Regions from separate parts of the Phyllobacterium sp. T2-21 genome, predicted to be linked through region 1. Evidence: riboswitches for the same ligand, from Rfam matches in the RefSeq annotation. Region 1 holds a riboswitch; each other region holds the start of a gene.
What was found. A riboswitch is a leader RNA that binds a small molecule or an ion and turns the genes downstream of it on or off. The one in region 1 is predicted to bind thiamine pyrophosphate.

Region 1 (2,259 bases):
GGGTAAGGAAAACGATTGCAAGTTCTCGTCCGTGACAACAATGTTGAACAGGCCCTCCGGGTCCTGAAAAAGAAGATGCAGCGCGAAGGTCTCTTTCGCGAAATGAAGGCGCGCCAGGCTTTTGAAAAGCCGTCCGAGCGCCGTGTCCGTGAAAAGGCTGAAGCCGTCAGCCGCGCCCGCAAGGCAGCGCGCAAGCAGGCACAGCGTGAAGGTCTGCTTCCTGGTCCGAAGAAGAAAGAACGCGTTGCCCGTCCAGGTGCCGCTACCAGCGATTTCAGCAACAACCGATAATCAATGACCGGAGTTTCCGGTCCTTGCAAAACGCGACAGAACCCGCACAGCGAGCCATGCTGGAGCGGGTTTCGTTTTGTGAAGACTCCGCCATAACTATCGTCTTCACATCGATATTACCCGGTTTCAAAAAAGTGCCTTCTTGTGCGCCGCATCACGCCGCGCCTATGCATGCTCCATACTATTCAAGCCTTATGGAGACCTTTCAATGGCACCCAAGCTCAACATCGTCCACGTCAGCACCCGTCCGGGCCGCGCCGGTCAGCCGGTTGCCAAGTGGTTCCATGACTTTGCCAGCCAGGACGGCCAGTTCGAGCCGGTTCTGATTGACCTGGCGGATCTCAACCTGCCGGTTTTCGACGAGCCCAACCACCCGCGTGCCCGGAAGTATGAACATGCGCACACGAAAAAGTGGAGCGCGCTGATCGAAGCGGGCGATGCGATCGTGTTCGTGACGCCGGAATATGACTATTTCGCTCCGCCGTCCCTGACCAATGCGATCATCTATCTCTGGCAGGAATGGAACTACAAGCCGGTCGGTTTCGTCAGCTATGGCGGCGTGTCGGGCGGCCTGCGCTCGGTCGAATCGGTCAAGGGCCTCATCGCAGGCCTGCGGATGGTTCCCATTCCCGAAGGCGTTCCCGTTCCGGCGTACCAGCAGTTCATCAACGATGAAGGCGTCTTCCAGGCCAATGAACTGGTGACCGCCAGCGCCAACACCATGATTGGCGAATTGCTCAAGTGGAGCAATGCTTTGAAGCCGCTGCGCGCGTACTGATCCGGTCAAGGCGCCCGGAATCGACGGGGCGCCACACACACGATTTTACCGATTCGCTTGACAAATGGCGGATCGGGCGTTCAATTCAAGACATTCACCAGGGGGGTCCCGACAAGGGGCTGAGATTCTGCTGGCTTTTGCAGCGCAGTGACCCGTTGAACCTGATCCAGTTCATACTGGCGTAGGGACGGTGCGAAAGTCATGCGAGTCAGCCTCGGCACATCCGTATCCGGATTCGCAATCTCTTTTCATCCTTCCGGCACAGAACTGGGTTTCCACGCTTGATTGCTTAGGAGCCTGATGATGACCGTAATTACCCCAACCGTTTCGGCAGGACCGCTGCCGGCCTCGATCAAAATATACAAACCCGGCCATATCCATCCGGATATCCGCGTGCCGTTGCGCCAGATATCGGTGCATCCGACAGCGGGCGAGCCGCCGGTGACGGTGTACGACGCGTCCGGGCCGTATACGGATGCCAACGCTGCCATTGACATCGCCAAGGGCCTGCCGCGCATCCGCGCAAGCTGGCTTGCCGGCCATGCCGACCTTGCCGCCTATGACGGCCGCCACGTCAAGCTGGAGGACAATGGCTTCGTCACCGGTGAACGGCTGACCCCTGAGTTCCCGGTGCGCAACCGGCCACTGCGGGCGAAGGGCGATAAAGCCGTGACGCAGCTCGCCTATGCCCGGGCGGGGATCATCACGCCGGAGATGGAATATGTGGCGATCCGTGAAAACCTTGGCCGCGACGCGGCGCGGGCGCAGCTGGAGCGCGACGGCAATTCCTTCGGCGCGTCGGTGCCGGATTATGTCACACCGGAATTCGTCCGCGAGGAGATTGCCCGGGGCAGGGCGATCATTCCGGCCAATGTCAACCATCCCGAACTCGAGCCGATGATCATCGGCCGCAACTTCCTGGTCAAGATCAACGCCAATATCGGCAACTCCGCAGTGACCTCCTCCATGGCCGAGGAAGTGGAAAAAATGGTATGGGCCATCCGCTGGGGTGCCGACACGGTGATGGACCTGTCGACCGGCCGCAACATCCACAATATCCGCGAATGGATCATCCGCAACGCCCCTGTGCCGATCGGCACCGTGCCGCTCTATCAGGCGCTGGAAAAGGTCGGCGGCATCGCCGAGGACCTGACATGGGAGGTCTATCGCGACACGCTGATCGAACAGGC
Region 2 (2,259 bases), 1.5 Mb from region 1:
GGTGTTGAATCTGAATTCAATGGACATTGCCACCACGTCGATAGCATCCGGAGCATTGACGCCGGTTGATGCCACCTTCACCATCACAAAGGTTAAGGGAACTTATTACAAAAGAATATCGGTAATGGTTGTCAGAGAAAATGGCGCAACGGAGGAAGTGGCAGCTCTTGAGTATACCAATGCCAGCCAGACCGACGGCAAGGGAACATCGGTACCGCCCGTAAATGCACAATCCCAAACGTTCTCATTGGGAAAGTTCAAGACCTTCTATTTTACCATGGTCGTCAAGAAGGACGGCTGCCCTGTCGGCAAAAAGAATGTCAACAAGAAATGTACGACTTCCACCAGTTCCAACGATCAGATAACGCCCACACCGGACAATTTGACGTTTCAACAGGAGAAGACACTCAAAGATAATGCGAATGCCTTCCTGGTTAGAAGTGACAGGGCAAACGACGCGTGGCGTCTGGCCCTCGATGGTGCTCAATCAACCACGGAAAAAGAAGGACCGCCGGTGATCATGAACGATCTCCTGAGTTGCGACGGTTCTACGAGAAGGCATGGCTGGGAAGATGGCGGCGGCGGTACACCAGACTTTGAGTATACGCTCAAAACCGGTTGTGCATTTGATTACTCAAAAATTCTGCTCACGCAGTAATTTCCAAATGCAAAGGCGGCGCGATTGACTTTAAGCCCCCGCCGCTCCATCATGACTTCATTCCGAGGGGGGCACTGTACAGTGCTGAGATAGCGTCGAGCTGGACCCTTGAACCTGATCCGGGTTATGCCGGCGTAGGAACGGGAATTGAGCATTCTTCACGCACTCTGCCTTGTCTTCGCACATATCCGGATCTCCACACGTTTGATGGAGTCCTGCAGATGCCGTTTTCGCTGAACCACCAATCGCCGAGTTTGTGACGGCCCGCCATGCGCATGCTCGTCCGCATCGCCGGAGCCCTGCTGGCTGTGCTTGCTTGCTGGCAGCTCGCTGTCTGGATGCTGCAGCCGCCGCGCTTCATCCTGCCCGGCCCCGGTTCTGTCATTGCCGCCCTGGTCGAGCAGCAGCATTATCTCCTGAGCAACGCCGCCATCACGGTGCTTGAAATCGTGCTCGGGCTGTTCTTCGGTGCCATGGCCGGAATCCTTGTTGCGCTTCTGGTGGCTGGCCTGCCGGGTTTCGGCCAGATCGTCTGGCCTCTCCTGCTGGTCCTGCAGGCGCTTCCGGTCTTTGCCATTGCGCCGCTGCTGGTTCTCTGGTTCGGCTTCGGCCTCGCGTCCAAGGTCGTCATGGCCAGCCTGATCATCTTCTTCCCCGTCGCCTCGTCCTTTGCCGATGCACTGCGCCGGACCAGTCAGGACCTGCTGGATGCCGCCGCCCTGACACAGGCTTCGCCGCTGGCGACGCTGTTCCTCATCCGTGTGCCCAGCGCCTTGCCCGGCCTCGGTTCGGGCCTGCGTGTTGCGGCGGTCTTTGCCCCCATTGGCGCGGTGATCGGCGAATGGGTCGGTGCCTCGCGCGGACTTGGCTTCGTCATGCTGCAGGCCAATGCCCGCATGCAGACCGATACGCTGTTTGCCGCCCTCATCATCCTCGCCGTTCTGACCATCGTTCTGCGTTTCCTCGTCGATGCCTTCGCCGCACGTCTCACGCCCTGGGTGCAGGCATCATGACCGCCCCGTTTTCCCGTCCCGTTGATAAAGGAATGCCCATGTTTCGCCGCCGCGCGTTTGCCCCCGCCATCATACTGTTGGCCGCCTTGTCTCTCCTCGCATCTCCCGCCGCGGCGGCAGACAAGCTGTCTGTCCTGCTGGAATGGTTCGTCAACCCCGACCATGCACCGCTGGTTGTTGCCCGCGAAAAGGGCTTCTTCAGCGAAGCCGGACTGGACGTGGATCTGATCCCGCCGGCCGATCCGGCAGCGCCGCCGCGCCTCGTGGCGGCCAAGCAGGCGGACATCGCCATCGGCTACCAGCCCAACCTCTATCTCAGCCATGACGAAGGCCTGCCGCTGGTTCGTTTCGGCACCCTGGTGGAGACGCCGCTCAACACGGTGACCGTCCTCGCCGATGGTCCGATCAAGAGCCTGAAGGACCTGAAGGGCAAAAAAGTCGGGTTCTCCGTGGCTGGTTTTGAGGATGCCATGCTTGGCGCGATGCTGAAATCCGAAGGCCTGAAGACGGGAGATGTCGAGCTGATCAATGTCAACTTCGCCCTGTCGGCATCGTTGATCGCCAATCAGGTGGATGCCACGGTGGGCG
Region 3 (2,259 bases), 790 kb from region 1:
CAGGTGCAGCAGGGTGTGGTCGGTGCGTTCACCGCCAAAGGCGCCGCACAGGATCACTTCGGTGGCGCCCAGCCGGTAGGCCTCGTTGAGTGCCAGTTCGCCGTCGGTCATGTCCTTGGCGGCCGGAAAAACCGAACGCGGCACATGCGCATAGCGTTCGGCAAGTTCAGGCGATGTCGAATCGAAATCGCCCAGCCACAACTCGGGTTCAACGCCCAGCGCCTGCGCATGGGCAATGCCGCCATCGGCGGCAAGAACGCGCGCCCCGGCAATGAGATGCCGGAGACGGTCGGTGACGTGAACGGTTCCACCAAGAAGAAGGACGAATTTGCTCATGCACCGGCCATAGCATGGCACAAGCCGGTCGCACAGGGCATCCGTGATTCGAGGTTAAACGAAGCGCCCGAGTGCAATCGCGGCCATGCCGGCAATCGCCACGCCGATGGCCAGAAACAGGCTCGGATAAAGCTCCGGGATGAATTTCTGCCGGCGCGGACGCAGGAGGATCGCCTTGCGGCGGGCGTTTTGGGAAGCCTGGTTCTGCTGCACCCTGACATGGGAATGATAAAAACCGTGACCACGAAACATGATTGACCCTTTCCATCGGAAAACAGCCGCACGGGATGTTTTCGCTGGGGACAATAGGCGCGCCAGTATCAGCTTTCGATTTGGCAGAACCGGCAAAACATAAAGATTTCATAAGCATCGACCGCTTGCACGGCTCCGGCCGAACCTCTATCCTTGTCACGCTCTAACGGGGTGCCGGTCGCATGGACCGGCTGAGAGGCGCACGGGGAAACCCTGCCAACCCGCGGAACCTGATCCGGTTTGTACCGGCGGAGGGATTAGACGCGGCAGATTTGCCGGCGCACCAATCCTTTTGAACACTGCTGATAGGAGGCGCCGATGCGGCCATTCGAGACTATTGTAAAAACAGCGGCCATGGTGACCGCTCTGTTCGCCGTCATTCCCCTTGGCACCGCGCATGCCGACGGCAAACTCACCGTCTACACCTATGAAAGCTTCACCGCCGAATGGGGCCCCGGCCCGAAGGTCAAGCAAGCCTTCGAAAAGCAATGTGCCTGCACTGTCGAATTCGTGGCGGTTGCCGATGGTGTTGCCCTGCTCAACCGGGTCAAGCTGGAAGGCGGGTCAACCAAGGCGGATGTGGTGCTCGGCCTCGACACCAACCTGACCTATGAGGCCAGGCAAACCGGCCTGTTTGCCCCCCATGGCATCGACACCTCCGCTGTGAGCATCCCCGGCGGCTACACCGATGATACCTTCGTTCCCTACGATTACGGCTATTTCGCCGTCATCTATGATTCCGAGAAGCTGAAGACCCCGCCGGAAAGCCTGAAGGAACTGGTCGAAGGCGACCCGAAGCAGAAGATCGTCATCGAAGACCCCCGCACCTCGACGCCCGGTCTCGGCCTGCTGCTCTGGGTCAAGTCGGTCTATGGCGACAAGGCCGGGGAAGCCTGGGCCAAGCTGAAAGACCGGGTGCTGACCGTCACGCCGGGCTGGTCGGAGGCCTATGGTCTCTTCACCAAGGGCGAAGCGCCGCTGGTGCTGTCCTACACGACGTCGCCGGCCTATCACCTGATCGCCGAGCGCGTGGACCGCTACAAGGCCATTTCGTTCAGCGAAGGCCATTACCTGCAGGTCGAAGTCGCTGCCCAGACCGTCAACGGGGCGAAAAACCCGCTCTCGGCGCAGTTTCTTGCCTTCATGACCAGCCCGGCGTTTCAGGATGCGATCCCTGAAAACAACTGGATGTATCCGGCTGCGAAAACCACCGACGCGCTGAACCCGGCCTTCGAAACCCTTGTTCAACCCGTCAAGACCCTGGCCTTCCCCTCCGAGGAGGTCGCCAAGAACCGTAAAGCCTGGATCGATGAGTGGCTCGCGGCCATGAGCCTGTAGCGTTGTGATTGCCATCCGCAGTTTCAGACCATGGGCGGGGGCATGCGCCCTCGCCTTTCTGGCGGCACTTGCGGGTGGCGCACTGCTCAGTCTCGCATCTGAAGCGCTGCGTGACGGCACGGAAGGTTTTGCCGCATTCGACAGCTATCTGTGGCGGGTGGCGCGGTTCACGCTGGTGCAGGCGCTCCTGTCCATGCTGCTTGCGGTTGCCCTTGCCATTCCACTCGCGCGCGCCTTGCATGAACATCCCGCCTTTCCCGGCCGCGCGCTGATTCTGCGCCTGTTTGCCCTGCCCTTGGCTTTGCCCGCGCTTGTTGCGGTGCTGGGCATCAC

Region 2: linked by a shared signal. The riboswitch ahead of ACZ5FP_RS04490 (ABC transporter permease) and the one ahead of thiC (phosphomethylpyrimidine synthase ThiC) in region 1 are both predicted to bind thiamine pyrophosphate.
Region 3: linked by a shared signal. The riboswitch ahead of thiB (thiamine ABC transporter substrate binding subunit) and the one ahead of thiC (phosphomethylpyrimidine synthase ThiC) in region 1 are both predicted to bind thiamine pyrophosphate.

The regions. Positions count from the first base shown of each region.
Region 1 is NZ_AP027912.1:3,104,205-3,106,463, reverse strand. It holds gene rpsU (30S ribosomal protein S21) at 16-291, shown strand; gene ACZ5FP_RS15545 (NADPH-dependent FMN reductase) at 500-1,069, shown strand; TPP riboswitch at 1,159-1,275, shown strand; gene thiC (phosphomethylpyrimidine synthase ThiC) at 1,373-2,259, shown strand, end outside.
Region 2 is NZ_AP027912.1:903,117-905,375, forward strand. It holds gene ACZ5FP_RS04485 (TadE/TadG family type IV pilus assembly protein) at 1-658, shown strand, start outside; TPP riboswitch at 714-816, shown strand; gene ACZ5FP_RS04490 (ABC transporter permease) at 928-1,671, shown strand; gene ACZ5FP_RS04495 (ABC transporter substrate-binding protein) at 1,710-2,259, shown strand, end outside.
Region 3 is NZ_AP027912.1:222,201-224,459, forward strand. It holds gene ACZ5FP_RS01155 (thiamine diphosphokinase) at 1-336, opposite strand, end outside; gene ACZ5FP_RS01160 (hypothetical protein) at 391-588, opposite strand; TPP riboswitch at 746-862, shown strand; gene thiB (thiamine ABC transporter substrate binding subunit) at 943-1,926, shown strand; gene thiP (thiamine/thiamine pyrophosphate ABC transporter permease) at 1,931-2,259, shown strand, end outside.